4 regions of the Bradyrhizobium sp. MOS001 genome follow, and region 1 is predicted to be linked to each of the others. Evidence: riboswitches for the same ligand, from Rfam matches in the RefSeq annotation. Region 1 holds a riboswitch; each other region holds the start of a gene.
What was found. A riboswitch is a leader RNA that binds a small molecule or an ion and turns the genes downstream of it on or off. The one in region 1 is predicted to bind cobalamin.
Positions count from the first base shown of each region.

Region 1 (4,208 bases):
TTGAGCATGTTGATGGAGCCGAGATTGCAGACCGCGACCTCGTCGGCGGAGGTGTTCAGCGTGATCTCGGTGCAGAGGTTCGACGAGTGGATCACGCCAACGTGCCGCTGCGGCGAACGCAGGTTGCAGGGGTCCTTGAAGGTGATCCAGGGATGACCGGTCTCGAACAGCATGGTCAGCATGCGACGCCAGAGGTCGCTCGCGCGCACGGTCTTGAAGACGCGCATGCCGCCGGCTTTCGCCTTGGCCTCATAGGCCTCGTAAGCCGTCTTGAACGCCCCGCCGTATAGATCGTGCAAATCGGGCGTCTCGTCGGGCGAAAACAGCGTCCATTCGCCATCGGCATCGACGCGCTGCATGAACAGGTCCGGCACCCAATTGGCGGTGTTCATGTCGTGGGTACGACGGCGGTCGTCGCCGGTGTTCTTGCGCAGGTCGAGGAATTCCTCGATGTCGACGTGTCAGGTCTCCAGATAGGCGCAGACCGCGCCCTTGCGCTTGCCGCCCTGGTTGACGGCAATCGCGGTGTCGTTGGCAACCTTCAGGAACGGGATGATGCCCTGGCTCTCGCCGTTGGTGCCCTTGATGTGGGCGCCGAGCCCACGGACCGGCGTCCAGTCGTTGCCGAGGCCGCCGGAATATTTTGCCAGCAGTGCGTTGTCCTTGATCGACTTGAAGATGCCGTCGAGGTCGTCCGAGACTGTCGTGAGAAAACAGGACGACAATTGCGGACGCAGCGTACCCGAATTGAACAGCGTCGGCGTCGAGGCCATGAAGTCGAACGATGACAGCAGATCGTAGAACTCGATCGCCCTGGCCTCTCGGTCGATCTCGCGCACCGCAAGACCCATCGCGACGCGCATGAAGAAAGCTTGCGGCAGTTCGATCCGCTTGCCGCGGACGTGCAGGAAGTAGCGGTCGTACAGCGTCTGGAGGCCGAGGAACTGGAAGTTCAGGTCGCGCTCGGGCTTGAGTGCAGCCGCGATCCGGCCGAGGTCGAAGCGGGCCAGTTCAGGATCGAGCAGTTCGGCAACGATGCCGGTCTTCACGTAGGCCGGGTAATATTCGGCATAGCGCACAGCCATATCGGCCTGCGAGGCGAAGGTCGGCCCGGCATGGACATAGGACAGCACCTCGCCGCGGAGCTTGTCCAGCAGCAGGCGCGCACTGACATAAGCATAATTCGGCTCCTGCTCGACCAGCGTGCGTGCGGCCATGATCGAGGCCAGCGCCAGTTCGTCCTGGCTGATGCCGTCGTAGAGATTGCGGGTGGTCTCGGTGAGCACGGGTGCCGCGGAGACGCCGTCGAGACCGGCGCAGGCTTCGCCGATAATCAGCGCAAGCCGCTTGGTGTCGAGACCAACGCGCGAACCGTCGGCGAGCGTGACATGAAGTGCCGGCGCGACAGCGGGCGTCGCTTCCGCGGCCGCCTCCTCGGCGCGCTGGCGCGACCGCTCCTCGCGGTACAGCACATAGGCGCGTGCGACCTTGTGGTGCTCGCTCCGCATCAAGGCGAGCTCGACCTGGTCCTGCACATCCTCGATATGGAAGGTGCGTCCCTCGCCTGCCCGCCGCATCAACGCAGCGACGACTTCGGCCGTCAGCTGCTCCACGCTCTCATGGACGCGGCGCGAGGCGACCGCACTGGTGCCTTCGACCGCAAGAAACGCCTTGGTCATGGCGACCGCGATCTTCGCGGAATCGAACGGCGAGACCTTGCCGTTGCGACGGATGATCTGCATGGCCGGCTCGCTCGAAGCAGGCGCAAGCGATTGTGGACGCAAATGAACGATGGGTGCGGAAGCGGTGTCCGCGTCGTGCAGGTTGAGTGACATCAAAGGGCCCCGTGATGCGCGCGTTGTGTTTGAACGGGGCTGTAAGGAAGGACGCTGCAGAAACGCCGGCGGCAGAGTTGCCGGGCGGTGCGTGCAAGCGACCGCCGGACACCCCGCCCGTGGACGTTCAGATCGTCGCGGCAGGTCTCCTGGCTCGCAGGTCGTCGCCCACTTCCCGTCTTCCCGGCGCGAAAGGCACCAGTGACGATTGTTCGGAAGCAGCTCGCTGCTGACAGTTGCGGGGGCAGCGCCGGAATTCCGCGCTCTCGCGCGGTTCACCGGCTTCCCTCTTAGCCACTAAATCTTGCGATCCAGCGGAACCGTGACGCCCACATGTGGTGACATATGCAGCCGGGTGTCAACGATTCGTTGCGGGCCGGAAGCGGTGTTCCCTGTGGAATGCGGGAGTTCCCGCCTGGCTCGCGCAACCCTTGGGATGACGCACATCCAGCATTACGCGTTCCGCATCGCGCGCCCGAACGGATCGACCAGGCGGACGATCTCGCAGGCGGCGACGAGGCCGGCGAGCCAGACGGCGCTGGTCAGCCCGATGCGCGTCACGATGGCCGCAGTGAACGCGCCCTCTCCGCCAAGGAACGGCGTCGCGGCAAGCAGCGCGAGCTCATAGGCGGCGTAGGCGGCGACGAGCGCGATGGCCAGCATCAGCGGCGTGCGGCCCTGCGGCAGCAGGCGGAGAACGGTCGATGCCGCTGCCGTCGACAGCAACGCGGCAGCACCGATGACAAAGCCCCAGGCGATGGTGCTGCCATCGATGGGATAGTGCAGCACGCCAAAGCCGATGGTCTGGTTCACGAGCCAGGCGCCGGTGACGACGAGCAGCGCCGGACGCATCGGCAGCATCGCGGCGGCGACGACGGCGAACGCCGCAAACGGCGTCGCGCAGGCAAGCGCGAAGCTCGCGAGCGCGCATGACACCGTCAGCAGTGCAAAGCAGAACATCGGCGCGATGCGCGACGCGACCGGATGAAGGCGGAAACGGTCGGCGTGGGGCGGCAGGATGGTGACAGTCATGGAACGATCTCCTTGTGGGATTTGTAGCACAATTTTGCTGGAACGCGGCATCACGTCTGACTCAGTGAAGAGCCTCCATGGGATCTTCAGTCTCGGCTGGATCGCGCCGGTCGTAGGCGGCAAGCCAGGCGGCGAGTGTCACGGTGTGCGGCTCCTTGGCCGCCAATTGGCGCAAGGCCACGCGAACGGTGGCGCGCGCCGTGCGATCGGGCGGAAGCGTCGCCGTCTCAGATCCCCGCCCCTTCGCGACCGCCTCGACCACGGCCCTCTTGCACGCCGTCAGCTCCGGCAGCCCATAGAGTTCGAGCAGCGCCTGGAAGGCTGCGTGATGATCCGGCCGAAAAGCGCGCTTGCGGCCGAGCTGATCGCGGAGCGGATGGGCCGGATAGAGATGCGCGCAGGGGATCCACCCCTCAGGCAGCGGCTCGGTGGCGGCATGGGTGCGGCGATGCGCAAGCAGCTTTGGCGAGACGTGGGTGTGCGGGCCGTCAGGGCTTTGCCCGCCCGGCGGCGGGATCGGCTGGAATACCTCGGCGCGCCCGATGCGGCTGATGAAGACGCGGTGCGGATTGGCGGCCAGAATGATCCGCATGGCGTCGCTTTCGGGCGCGAACACGGATTGGCCCGTGCGGCTCCTGAGCGCGGCGACGGCATCGGCATCGCTGACACGGATGCAGGCGTCGACCTGCAACGTTCCGAGGCCAAGGTCGAACAGGATGCCGCTGCGATCCCTCGTCAGGAGCGCCTCGATATCCGGACCGAGCTCGGTCAGCACGGTACGACCACTCATGGCGCTGGCTTCATGCGGAAGACACAGCGCGATGCGGTGGCTCCAGCTCTCCGTGGTCGGCGATTCCGATGCGATCAGGCGCAGATCCGGGTGGGAGACAACGCGTATCCCACCCTTCTGCGTCACGGCGCTGATCCCGTTGCGAGACTGCTCCATATCGAAGGCCTCACCGGGCTCGCGTGTGAACTCGGCAATGGCACCGAACGTGCCGACGCTCCAGCCGGCCTCAGCGTCGGCAAGCTGGCTTGCGATCAGGTCCATGAGCGGATCGGCCGTCGTCATGAGGCTTCTCTCTCTCGCTATCTGACGTCGTAATTCGCCAGGCGAATGCCGCCATAGACGCCCAGTCCCGGCTGCAGAAAGCCGGTCGGATTTTGATAGTGCACATTGGCGAGATTATCGACCCGGCCGAACACCTTCACCTGGTCGGTGACCAGATATTCGGCTGCGACGTTGACGACAGTGTAGGCTGGAGCCAGCAGACGCAGAATGCTGAAGTCGCGGTTACCATCGACGAAACTCCCGACGTGCAACACGGTTGCGGAAAGTGT
Region 1 covers NZ_SPVJ01000001.1:556,088-560,295, forward strand. The annotation lists partial or broken gene CT676_RS02680 (ribonucleoside-diphosphate reductase subunit alpha) at 1-1,835, opposite strand, end outside; cobalamin riboswitch at 1,957-2,175, opposite strand; gene CT676_RS02685 (hypothetical protein) at 2,289-2,867, opposite strand; gene CT676_RS02690 (hypothetical protein) at 2,929-3,939, opposite strand; gene CT676_RS45100 (TonB-dependent receptor) at 3,957-4,208, opposite strand, start outside.

Region 2 (4,208 bases), on a different contig from region 1:
GCGTCGCTCAGCCCCAGCGCATCCTCGGCTGGCAGCTCGCCGGCGCGCGCGAACCAGGGCAGCACGCCAAGGCCGCGCCACGCGGTCTTCTGCTCGATCAGCTTGTAGCCGTCGTCGAACAGCGAGGGGTCGCCGCGGAACTTGTTGATGACGAAACCCTCGATCATCGCGGCATCGTCGGGGTTGATCACCGTCTTGATGCCGACGAGCTGGGCGATGACGCCGCCGCGGTCGATGTCGCCGACCAGCACGACCGGCACGTCGGCCTTGCGTGCAAAGCCCATATTGGCGATGTCGGCCTTGCGCAGGTTGACCTCGGCCGGGCTGCCGGCGCCTTCGACCAGCACCAGATCGGCGCGCGCTTTCAGCCGCTCGAAGCTTTCCAGCACCGCGCCCATCAGCGACGGTTTCATCGCCGCATATTCACGCGCCCGCGCGGTCGCGATGCGCTTTCCCTGGACGATGATTTGTGCGCCGACATCGGTCTCCGGCTTCAGCAGCACCGGGTTCATGTCGGTGTGCGGCTCGACGCCGGCGGCCAGCGCCTGCAGCGCCTGGGCGCGACCGATCTCGCCGCCGTCGACGGTGACGGCCGCGTTGTTCGACATGTTCTGCGGCTTGAAGGGCAGCACGCGCAGGCCGCGCCGCGTGAAGGCGCGCGCGAGGCCGGCGACGATGAGCGACTTGCCCACGTCCGAGCCGGCCCCCTGGATCATCAATGCGCGCGCCATGGTGTTTTCAGAATCTGGCGTCGTCAGAACTCGACGCCGGCTTGCGCCTTGATGCCGGAGCGGAAGGGGTGCTTGACCAGCGTCATCTCGGTGACGAGATCGGCGATCTCGATCAGCTCGTCCTTGGCGTTGCGCCCGGTGAGCACGACATGCGTCATCGGCGGTTTGTGCGTTTTCAGAAAGTCGACGACCTCGGCGATGTCGAGATAGTCGTAGCGCAGCGCGATGTTGATCTCGTCGAGCACGACCATGCGCAGATTGGAATCTGAGATCAGCTCCTTGGCCTTCGCCCAGCCGGCCTGTGCTGCGGCGATGTCGCGGGCGCGGTCCTGCGTCTCCCAGGTGAACCCTTGGCCCATCGCATGGAACTGGCAGAGCTCGCCGAAATGGCCGGTGAGCAGGCGCCGTTCGCCGGTGTCCCAGGCGCCCTTGATGAACTGCACGACCGCGCAGGGGAAGCCATGGGCGACACAGCGGACGATCATGCCGAAGGCGGAGGTGGACTTGCCCTTGCCGGCGCCGGTGTGGACGATGATGAGGCCCTTTTCGCCGCTCTTGGTCGCCATGATCTTGTCGCGGGCGACCTTGATTTTCGCCATTTTCGCGGCGTGGCGGGCGTCGGTTTCCTCGGCCGTTTGGGTATCCGGTTCAGGCGTCATCTGACAGGGTCCTTCGGCTTGACAAGAGGCGGCCGGGGGCAAATGGTGGCCCGGCGTTGGTTCCTGTCCTATGACAGGCGAAGAGGGAATGCGATAGGGTCCGAATCGACAAGATTCGGCTCCAAACTGCAGCCGCCCCCGCGACCGTGACCGGAGAGATGCCCGAAGCCACTGATCCCCCAGGGGATCGGGAAGGCGGGGATCGAAGGGCCAAAAGCCCTGCTCCGCAAGCCGGGAGACCTGCCAGCGCGGACGAGTTTTGGACCGGCGGACGGGGTGTTCCGCGACGGGGAAACGGACCTTCGGGGGAATGGTCCGTGTGCCTCTTCGCCTCCCGCTGTTTATCCTGGAAGAGGCGATGACCGTCACACTTCACGTCTGTATTACCTGCCGTGCCGGCCAGACGCTCGACGAGGGTGAGACGACGCCCGGCAAGCGCCTGCATGGTGCGATCCTCGACGCCGGCGTGCCCGAGGGCGTCAATGTGGTTCCCGTCGAATGCCTGTCGGCATGCAGCCAGGGTTGCTCGGTTGCGCTCAGCGCGCCCGGCCGCTGGTCCTATGTCTATGGCCGTCTGTCAGAGGCCCATGCGAGCGACGTGGTCGCGGGTGCTGCGGCCTATGCCGCCGCGCCCGACGGCCTCGTGCCCTGGCGCAGCCGTCCCGAAATCTTCCGCAAGCAGTCGCTTGCCCGCATTCCCCCCATTGCCGTGTTGCCGGAGGCCGCCGAATGAACTCGCTCGCAAAAGTCCCTGTGACGGTGGTCACGGGTTTTCTCGGCTCCGGCAAGACCACGCTGATCCAGCATCTGCTCGCAAACCCTGACGGCAAGAAGCTCGCCGTGCTGGTCAACGAGTTCGGCAGCGAGGGTGTCGACGGCGAGATCCTGAAATCCTGCGCCGATGCGAATTGCCCGGAGGAGAACATCGTCGAGCTCGCCAATGGCTGCATCTGCTGCACCGTTGCGGACGATTTCATTCCGACCATGGAAAAGCTCTTGGCGCGGCCGGTGCGGCCCGATCACATCCTGATCGAGACCTCGGGCCTGGCGCTGCCGAAGCCGCTGCTGAAGGCGTTCGACTGGCCGGAGATCCGCTCGCGGATCACGGTCGACGGCGTGATCGCGCTGGCCGATGCCGAGGCTGTTGCCGCCGGCCGTTTTGCGCCGGACCCGGCTGCCGTGGAAGCGCAGCGCGCAGCGGATGGAAATCTCGATCACGAGACGCCGCTGTCGGAAGTGTTCGAGGACCAGATCGCCTGCGCCGACATCGTGCTGCTGACCAAGGCCGATCTTGCGGGGGCCGCAGGGATCGAAGCCGCCAAGGCCGCCATTACCGCCGAGATGCCGCGCCGCGTGCCGATGCTATCCGTCACCGATGGCGCGATCGATGCGCGTGTCATCCTCGGCCTTGGCGCCGCCGCAGAGAACGATCTCGCCGCGCGCCCCTCGCATCACGACGGCGAGGAGGATCACGAGCACGACGATTTCGCCTCCGTTGTGATCGATCTTCCTGAAATCAGCGACATCGACGCACTGGTCGCGTCGGTGCAGCGTCTTTCGCGCGAGCAGAACGTGCTGCGCGTCAAGGGCTATATCGCGGTCGCGGGCAAGCCGATGCGCCTGTTGCTGCAAGCGGTCGGCGAGCGCGTGCGCCACCAGTTCGACAAGCCCTGGGGCGCAGCTCTCAGGCAGTCGAAGCTTGTCGTGATCGGCGAGCACGGCGATATCGACGAGGCCGCGATCAAGGTCGGACTTGGGCTTTCAGGATCTGGTATCTGATGCACGTCGTCTTCCGCGAGAGCCGCGGTCTCGAGGAGACCGCGACGCCAAGGGACATCGGCCAGGACCCGGCCGATCTCGTGGTGCTCTCGTACTCGGATTCCGACCTTGCCGCGTTCGCGGCCGGCTGGCGGCGCGGCCGTAACAGCCTGCCGTCGCTGCGGCTCGCCAATCTCGCGGAGCTGCGTCATCCGTTGTCGGTCGACACCTATATCGAGCGCACGCTGTCGCAGGCGCGCGGCATCCTGGTGCGCCTGATCGGCGGTGAGTCCTATTGGCCGTACGGGCTCGCGGCCCTGCAGCAGCTTGCGAAGAACCGCAACATCGTGCTGGCCGTGCTGCCGGCCGACGGCCGCGACGACACGCGGCTCGATGCCTACTCGACCCTGCCGGTTTCGACGCTGCGCCGGCTCAAGGTGCTCTGCGACACCGGCGGTCCTGTTGCAGCCCAGGCCGCGATCGCGCAGCTCGCGTTGGCCTCGGGCCTTTACGCAGGCCCGGTCGTCGGCGAGATGAACCTGCCTGAGATGGGCTTTTACGATCCCGCGCGTGGCGTCATTGCTGCGCCGATGGCAGGCGAGGGAAAGCCGCTCGCGTTCGTGACCTTCTATCGTTCCTATCTCACCGCCGCGGATACCGGGCCGGTCGACGCCCTGATCGCGGCGCTGCGCGAGCGCGGCTTTGACGCGTACGGCGCGTTCGTCACCTCGCTGAAGGCTCCGGGCGTTGCGGACTGGCTGCGGACCTATTTCGCGACGAATCCTCCGGCCGCGATCGTCAACGCGACGGCGTTCTCGGCGATGGGCGACGACGGCACGACACCGTTCGATGCTGCATCATGTCCCGTCTTCCAGGTCGCGCTCTCATCGGCACGGCGCGAAGACTGGGCGGAGTCGCTGCGCGGCCTGTCGCCCGGCGATCTCGCGATGCATGTGGTGCTGCCGGAGGTCGACGGCCGCCTGTTCGCGGGCGTGGTGAGTTTCAAATCGGCGGCGGAGCGCGATCCCGATCTGCAATTTTCGCATCTGGCGCACCGCCC
Region 2 covers NZ_SPVJ01000029.1:66,037-70,244, reverse strand. The annotation lists gene CT676_RS28480 (cobyric acid synthase) at 1-731, opposite strand, end outside; gene cobO (cob(I)yrinic acid a,c-diamide adenosyltransferase) at 755-1,390, opposite strand; cobalamin riboswitch at 1,431-1,653, shown strand; gene CT676_RS28470 (DUF1636 domain-containing protein) at 1,749-2,123, shown strand; gene cobW (cobalamin biosynthesis protein CobW) at 2,120-3,169, shown strand; gene cobN (cobaltochelatase subunit CobN) at 3,169-4,208, shown strand, end outside.
Region 2: linked by a shared signal. The riboswitch ahead of CT676_RS28470 (DUF1636 domain-containing protein) and the one ahead of CT676_RS02680 (ribonucleoside-diphosphate reductase subunit alpha) in region 1 are both predicted to bind cobalamin.

Region 3 (4,208 bases), on a different contig from region 1:
GCCGGCGTTGGCGATGAAGTTGGGAACGTTGGGCGGCGTCTTGCCCGAATAGGACTGGAAGTCGCCATTGCCGTCGACATAGGTGAAGTCGATGAAGCGCGACTGCACGAAGGCGACGTTGCCCCATAGTTTCAGGCCCGCGACCGGATTGACCGCGGCGGCGATCTCGACGCCCTTGGAGGCCATCTTGCCGGCGACGTTGAAGAGGATGCCGCTTTCGGGGACGTAGACGTTCTTGCGCTCGATGTCGAAGGCCGAGAACGTGGCCTCCGCGCGCCTGTCGGCCGACAGCAGCTTCACGCCGGTCTCGTAGGTCCGCGACGTCGTGAGCAGCAGCGGCGTCGTGGGCCTGAGGATGAAGATGTTCGCCACCGTCGGGTCGGCTGCCGTCGCGTACTGGCTGTAAAGCATCACGCCGGGCGCGATGTCCCAGGTGTAGCCGATGCGTCCGGTGACCGGATTGAACGTCTTCGAGAAAGGATAGTTGGCTTTCAGGAGGCCATTCTCGTCGAAGCGGGTCCGCGACAGCTCGATATTCTCAAAACGGATGCCGCCGATCAGCGCAAAGGTCGAGGTCAGCTTGAGCCGGTCCTCGAACGACAGCGAGGCGGTGTCGAGATGGGTGTAGATCTTCTCGTCGCTGCGCGGGCCGTAGAGGCCGCGGTCCGGATTGAGGAGGTCGACGTAGTCATTGAAGAACAGCGTGTCCTGCGAGACGTTGAACTGGTTGCTGCTCGCCGCCACGGTGGCGACGAAGCGATTGTCCATTCCGCCGAGATTGGAATTGACGGTGAGGTCGGTGATGTTGCCGTAGAGCCGCTGCGCGTGATCGAGCGCCAGGCGCTCGCGGTAGATGCTCTGCGCGCCTGCGAAATTGCCTACGGTCTGGTCAAACGACGAGATCTCGTTGTTGAACCAGTGCCGGTGGGCGTCATAGCCATAGACCAGGCTCTTCAGCGAGATGTTGTTGGTGATGTCCCATTGAAAGCCGCTGCGCAGCCAGAGCTCGTTGGCGCCGCTGTGATTGTCGAGCACGTTGTAGTTCGTGGTCAGCGTGCGCGCGTCGATGGTGACCGGGACCGGCGTGCCGCCGCCGAGGTAATAGTTGCTCCAGAGGCCGGAGACGACGCCATACGTCGGCACGATGCCCGGCGCGTTCGCCGGCACCAGCGGCGTCCCCCAGTAGAAGCGGTCGTTGTCCTGCCTGTATTCGGTCGCGCCCCAGATCCTCAGGTTCTCGTTGACGCGATAGTTCAGCTGGCCCGAGACGTTGCTGAGCTTCGAATAGGTGTCGTCGATAAAGCCCTTGTTGTTGAAATGGCTGATGTCGAAGCGGTAGTCGAGGCCGTTGATCAGCGTGCTGCCGCCCGATCCGTAACCGGCGCGATAGCCGTTGAAGGAATCGTAGGAAGTGAAGGCGTCGTTGACGATTGGTCCGGTGTGCGGCGCCTTGTTCACGTAGTTGATGGCGCCGCCGGTCGCACCGAGGCCCGCCACCAGCGAGTCCGGTCCCTTGATGATCTCGACCTGCTGGAGACCAGCCACGTCCATGGGACGGCCGGTCATGGTCGACGGCCCGATCGGGATTCCGTTGTAGAGCGTGGAGATCTGGTCGCCGGAAAAGCCACGCATCGAGAAGATGGCGGGCGCGCCGGGCGCATCGCCGCCGGTGACGCCGACTGCAGCCTTGGCGACGTCGGTCGTGGTCCGGATGCCCAGGTTCTGCATCGTCTGTTGACCGATGACCTCGACGGTCGCCGGCATCTCGCGCGCCGTGATGCCGAGCCGGGAGCCGACGTCGGTGACGGCTGCCGTATTGAGCGGCGTCTGTACCGGCCCGCTCGGAGCTTGCGCGGCCGGAACGGCGACAGCAGGGGCGCCACGATTGCGTCCCGCGGCGCGCCGGGCCGCGCGCTGCTTCTGAGTGCCGGGGCTGACGGCAGGAGCCTGTCGCGGCGCAGGCGGCGACACGATCACCGGGCCGACCTCCCGGGAGCGGTTGTCCTGCGCCGCGCTTTGCGCGAGCGCCGCGGACGACAAGGACACCGACGAGAGCAGAGTAATCAGGAAAGCACGCGATAACGCTGGCCTTGCGCCAGCACGGAAATGAAGATTTTGCACGACAACGCTCTGCGGCGACGCAAACAAACCGTCACCGCGGTTGCCTTAGTCATCCACCTTCGCCCCAGGCGGCGGATGCACCGGCTACTTGTCCGACATCAGGGCACCCCGCCCAATGCGTTCGCGCGTGACCATGGCTGGTAGCAGGTTTCCTGGCTCGCGGGTCATCGCCTTCGACCACCTTCCCAGAGGCCCAAGCGGGGCTCCAGTGGTTCGTTTGGTCGTCGGCTATCCGCCTACAGTTGCGGGGGCAGCCGCGGAATTGCCCACTGAGGTGGACGCACCGCATTCCCTTGAAGAGTCCTTGCGGACACTACCGATCACGAAACTGGCATCAGGGGATGAGCGCGTCAACATCCGCGCGGGCTGCTGGACGGGCCGGTCGGTCGATGGTGGCCTTGTGTTGCTGTTTTGCACGATAGTCCGAAGGACCGCGTCGAAACGTCCAACCCGGCCTCCGGACGAGCCTGGGTAACGAACGCTTGACCACGATCAATAACTGCCTTTGGTGTCCGAGTATGCTACTGAGGCCGAGTTCCGGCCCGACAAGGTAAGTCGATATTGATGCAGTTCGTCCGTACCATCCTGGCAGTCGCCATCGCCATATCCTTGGCGATGCTGCCGGTTGGCGCGTCCGCGGCGAACCTCGCAATGTCGTCGGATGGCATGCAGACGGCCATGCACATGAGCGGCGACGCCGACATGTCGATGGACGATTGTTGTCCCGACATGAAGGGAACGGGCTCCCATAGCGGCGGCTACAAGTGCGGGATGGGCTTCTGCTGCGTCGGTGGGATCATCGCGCTCGGTGATGTCAGGCCCGTGGCGTTCGAACGTCTCGCCGTCATGGCCAGCACGATGGCTATTCCCCCGGATCAGGTCGTTTCCTTCCGCGGCGGCAGTCCTCCTTTCCGACCTCCTCGAATCTGATCTCGCAAAGCCCGAGACGCGAGCGGCGTGCCTGCTCGCGACGACGACTGACGTGCGCGCTTCACGCGCCACGGCGAAAGATCAATTCATGAGGACAGGACAATGCTTTCCAAAATCAGCACCGCGGCTCTCGCCGCCACCCTTTCGCTTGCCGCTTCCGCCGCGATGGCGGGCGCGGGCGACTACGCCTTCGAGCCCGTCACTCCGCAGATGAAGAAGGGCGAAGACGTCACGCTCGCCGTTCGCCTGACGAACAAGCAGACCGGCAAGCCGATACCGGACGCAGTCATCTTCAAAAGCCGCCTCGACATGGCCCCGGACGGGATGGCCGAGATGGAATCGGCGGTCGCGCCGCTGCCGTCCAGGGAGCCGGGTGTGTACGCCTTCAAGACGGACCTGCCGATGGCTGGACGCTACCAGATGACGCTGTCCGTGAAGGTGCAGGGCGAACCGGAGACCGTCACCGGCAAGGTGATCGTCACGGCGGTCAAGTGAGCGTTCGGGCGCTGCCCGGCGGCGCCCGACATTCCCCTTTTTCCTTCACACGGACGCGCGCTCCCGGGCGCGCGGATACACCATATGAAAACGCTGCGTCTCCTGACGGCTCTTGCGCTGGGCGGTGGCCTGGTCCTGGCCGGCTACTACTGGCATTCGAACGGTGCGGGCTGGCTCGCTGAGGCCGACATATCATCGGCTGCGGCTGGCGCGGAGCGAACGCCGCTTTACTACCGCGATCCAAGCGGTGCGCCGCTCTGGTCTGCGGGTCAGAAGAAGGACGACCGCGGGCGGGACTATGTGCCGGTCTACGACGACGATGGAGCGGCCGTCGCGCCGGCGCTACCGAAGGCGCAAGCGGCTTCGCCGCGAAAAATCCTCTACTACCGCAATCCGATGGGGCTGCCCGACACGTCGCCCGTCCCAAAGAAGGATCCGATGGGGATGGACTATGTCGCCGTTTACGAAGGCGACGACACCGACGACGGCACGGTGAAGCTGTCGCCCGGCAAGATCCAGCGCGCGGGCGTGAAGTCCGAGCCCGTCGCGCGGCGCCCGATCCGGGTCTCGGTGAAGGCGCCCGGCACGATCCAGCTCGATGAACGCCGCGTGTCGGTGATCGCGATGCGCGCCGAGAGCTTCGTGCAGAAGGTCGCCGACGT
Region 3 covers NZ_SPVJ01000009.1:45,726-49,933, reverse strand. The annotation lists gene CT676_RS15150 (TonB-dependent receptor) at 1-2,046, opposite strand, end outside; cobalamin riboswitch at 2,246-2,454, opposite strand; gene CT676_RS15145 (hypothetical protein) at 2,686-3,051, shown strand; gene CT676_RS15140 (FixH family protein) at 3,154-3,546, shown strand; gene CT676_RS15135 (efflux RND transporter periplasmic adaptor subunit) at 3,631-4,208, shown strand, end outside.
Region 3: linked by a shared signal. The riboswitch ahead of CT676_RS15150 (TonB-dependent receptor) and the one ahead of CT676_RS02680 (ribonucleoside-diphosphate reductase subunit alpha) in region 1 are both predicted to bind cobalamin.

Region 4 (4,208 bases), on a different contig from region 1:
CGACACGCATTGCCGAGTTCGATCTTCCCGTGCGCGATGCCGGTGAAGCGGATTATCACAAGGGCGTGGACGATTGGCACGAGGCCGTGGCCGCGGCCTGGTCGCAGACGATCGCCAGCCATCTCGGTGATGATGGCAAAGTCGCGCTGCTGATCTGGGGCGATCCCTCACTGTATGATTCGTCGCTGCGCATTGCGCGGCGGCTCGATCCCTTGCCTGATATCGACGTCGTGCCCGGCATCACTTCGATCCAGGCGCTGTGCGCGGCGCATGCGCTGCCGCTCAACGACATCGGCGAGCCCTTCCTCGTCACGACGGGGCGCCGCTTGCGCGAGGGTGGCTGGCCGCAGGGCGTCGATACCGTGGTGGTGATGCTCGACGGCGGCACGGCGTTCCAGTCGCTCGATCCTGCGGGGCTGCACATCTGGTGGGGCGCCTATCTCGGCATGCCCGATCAGATCGTCATGTCGGGCGTTCTGGCCGAGATCGCCCCGCACATCGTCGCCGCGCGACAGGATGCGCGCGAACGGCATGGCTGGATCATGGACAGCTACATTCTCAAGCGCCGGCCGTAAGCGAGGCAGCATGCTCCCTGAATGGGTCACCCGGAAATGCCCCGATGTCTCCGCTGTCCACCGCGAGGCGGCGCTCGCGCGTCAGGCGCAACTCACAAAACCGGCCGGCGCGCTCGGCCGGCTGGAGCAGCTTGCGGTCGAGCTTGCGGGCCTCCAGGCGACCGAGCAGCCGCGCGCCGCGCGAGTGCCGATCATCGTCTTCGCCGGCGATCACGGCATCGTCGCGCAGGGCGTGTCGGCCTATCCGCAAGGAGTGACCATCGCGATGATGGCGAATTTTGCCTCGGGCGGTGCCGCGATCTCGGTGCTGGCGCGTGAGCTTGGCTCAAACCTTGAGGTCGTCGACGCCGGTACGCTGGCGCAGGAGGAGATGGCAGGAATCGTCACTGACAAGCCGCGCAGCGGCACGCGCGACTTCAGCGTGGAAGCAGCGCTCCCCCCCACGGAGCTGGCATTCGCCTTCGAAGCCGGTCAGCGCGCAGTCGCGCGCGCAGAAGCCAGCAGGCCCGATCTCCTGATCTTCGGCGAGATGGGCATCGGCAATACCACGACGTCGGCGGCGATTGCGGCGAGCCTGCTCGGCATCAGTGCCGAGGAGATCGCGGGCTGCGGTACCGGCGTCGACGCGGCCGGCCGCGCGCACAAGGCGCGCGTGATCGACGCTGCGATCGCGCGTTACGGCGTTGCGGGCGCTTCGCCGGAACAAATTCTGTGCGCGGTCGGCGGCCTCGAGATCGCGGCGATTTGCGGCGCCATCATTGCTGCTGCGCAAGCCCGCATTCCCGTGTTGATCGATGGCTTCATCGTATCCGTGGCAGCGCTGGCGGCGGTGCGGCTGAACCCGTCGTGCCAGCCATTCCTGCTGCCGTCGCATCAATCGGCGGAGCAGGGACATCGGCTGGTGCTGCGTGCGCTGAACGTGCAGCCGTTGATCAGCCTCGATCTCAGGCTCGGCGAAGGATCGGGGGCGGCCATCGCGCTGCCGCTGGTGCGGCTCGCGTGCAGCCTTCACAACGGCATGGCGACCTTCGCGCAGGCCAACGTGCCGGATCGCCCGGCCTGATCTAGCTCAAGCCGCGCGCTGATTGACCGCGACGACGCGCCAGCCGGTGGCGAGCCGGTCGATCCGGGTCAGTGACAACGGATCGATCACGAAGCGCAGGGCCGCTTGTGGTGTCAGATCCAGCGCAATGCAGAGCGCGGCGCGGATGGTGCCGGAGTGAACGACGAGCGTTGCCGAGCCGGCGCCGATTTGCGCGAGACCCAGCCGGACACGCGCGACCTGATCCTCAAAACTTTCGCCGCCCGGCGGCCGACCGTGCGCCGGATCGCTCCAGAACTGCGCATAGGTCTCCCCGCCGGTCGCAGCGAGTTCGTCATGCCGCCGGCCGGTCCAGTCGCCAAAATCCTGCTCGCCAAATTCGGGCACCAACGCGGGTTCGAGTCCCAGCGCGCGCGCCGTCTCAACCGTACGTCGCGCCGGGCTCACCAAGCTCGCAGCATCTGGCGGAAGCCTCTGCCGCAACGCCTCCAGTTGCACGCGATCGCCGAGATCGGCGGGCGCGTCGGCCGCGTGGATCGTCCCTTTGACGCCGTCGACGGGCGCATGCCGTATCAGCCAGAGGAAGGTCTCGCCTTCCATGCCTATCTCCAAGGAAGTTGGTCGCTGTGGTAATAACGTCGCAGCGGCACATTGACTCTGTCTTGTCGGTAATCCTAGATGGCTTTGACGGTTTCCCCGAGTGGGGATGAAAAGGGAATGCGGTGCGGGGATTTTGTCCCCAATGCCGCGGCTGCCCCCGCAACTGTAAGCGGCGAATCTTGCGTCACGAGCCACTGGGTATCTCGGTCCCGGGAAGGCGATGCAAGGTACTGACCCGCGAGCCAGGAGACCTGCCGTCAGCCGTGGTCACACGCGAAGATGTCGGTCGGGGAGTACAGACATTCGGCTTCATCGGAAGGCTCAAAGGCCGGAGGTGGGACCTGGTTCGCTGTGACGTGCCACTGACGTCATACCGAGGTCCCGAACTGTGTCTTCCATTCGTCTTGTACGACCGCGTTGCTTCCTGCTCGCTTCCGCCGCGCTTACTTCATTTGCAGTCGCCGATCTGCCCGCAGCGCTGGCGCAGCAGGCCCGCGAGCCGCTGCCGCCGGTCGAGGTGTCGCCCGCCCAATCCCGCAAACCGGCAAAGCCGGCGGCCCGGGACGCGCAGAGCCCACGCCGCGCGGCATCGCGCAGGCCAGCGGCCGCATCGGCCGCGGCCAAGCCCGTCGTGCCGACCGCGGCGGCGCAGACGCCGCTCAACACCAATGTGGTTGCCGAGAGCGCCTCGCGCCTCGGCCTGACCGTGCAGGAGACACCCGCGACCGTCGAAGTCATCTCGGCCGAGACCATGCGGGAGCAGGGCTATCGCACCGTGTCGGAGGTTGCGCAGGGCGCGGTCGGTGTCACCTCCGGCGACAATCCGGCCGAGCCCGCGGCTTTCTCCATGCGTGGCTTCACCAACAGCCAGATCAACATGCTCTACAACGGCATCAAGATCGGTCCGCAGAACATGACCTCGCGGATCACGGATACGGCCAATCTCGCAGCCGTGGAATTTTTGAAAGGTCCGGCCTCGCTGATGTCGGGCGAAGGTGCCGCCGGTGGCGCAATCAACTTGATCACGAAGCAGCCACACACCGGACCGATCCGGAATGAAGCTGACTTTTCCTGGGACTCGCTCAACTCGTTCGGCGTCCATTACGGCTCGGGCGGCAGCACCAACGTGCAGGGGCTCGACTACCGCTTCGACATCAGCCGCGCCTCGCTCAATGGCTTTGCCGACGACACCAATACCAAGACGTTGGATGTGTCTGGCCAGCTCAATTACCGCATCTCCGACAGCCTCAAGATCTGGGGCGCGATCGAGTACCGGGAAGATCGCTCGAAGGCCTATTGGGGCGCACCGCTGGTACCGATCGCCTTCAGCGGCTCGCATGCGACGAGCGGCATTGTTTCGGGCAATTACGTCTCGAACTTCAACAAAACGAATCTCGGTGCGATCACGATCGACGATCGTACCTTCAACACCAATTACAACGTTCTCGACAACCGCAACGTGGCACAAGAGGTGTGGCTGCGCGGCGGCTTCGAACTGAAGCTGGCGCCTGACCTGACGCTGAAGAGCCAAGCCTATGCCTATGGCGCGGAGCGTACCTGGTTCAACAACGAGATCGAGGCTTTCAATGCCAGTACGGGCCTGCCCAACTCGAACATGGTCGATCGCGAGCGCTTCTATGTTGCACATAGCCAACGCCTTGTCGGCAACATTACCGACCTGATTTGGGACGCTAATATCGCAGGCTTCGACAACCGCCTGGTCACGACACTTTCGTCCAGCTATCTCGATTTCGTCAGGCCAGGCGCGGCCAACTTCCCGGACGATTACGTCTCGCTCGTCAATCCCGACCGTGGCCTTTACGGCCTGCTCACGACGCAGCAGCAGACCGCGCGCATCGACAACGAGGCGCTGTCGTTCGAGGACCGGGTGAAGCTCACGCGAACCTTCGCGCTGGTCGGCGGCCTTCGCGTCGAGCATATCGGGCTTGACCGCAACTCGACCGACGCCGCCGGGCTGGAAAAGGCGAGCT
Region 4 covers NZ_SPVJ01000029.1:50,088-54,295, reverse strand. The annotation lists gene cobF (precorrin-6A synthase (deacetylating)) at 1-575, shown strand, start outside; gene cobT (nicotinate-nucleotide--dimethylbenzimidazole phosphoribosyltransferase) at 586-1,638, shown strand; gene CT676_RS28390 (histidine phosphatase family protein) at 1,645-2,217, opposite strand; cobalamin riboswitch at 2,289-2,491, shown strand; gene CT676_RS44355 (TonB-dependent receptor) at 2,606-4,208, shown strand, end outside.
Region 4: linked by a shared signal. The riboswitch ahead of CT676_RS44355 (TonB-dependent receptor) and the one ahead of CT676_RS02680 (ribonucleoside-diphosphate reductase subunit alpha) in region 1 are both predicted to bind cobalamin.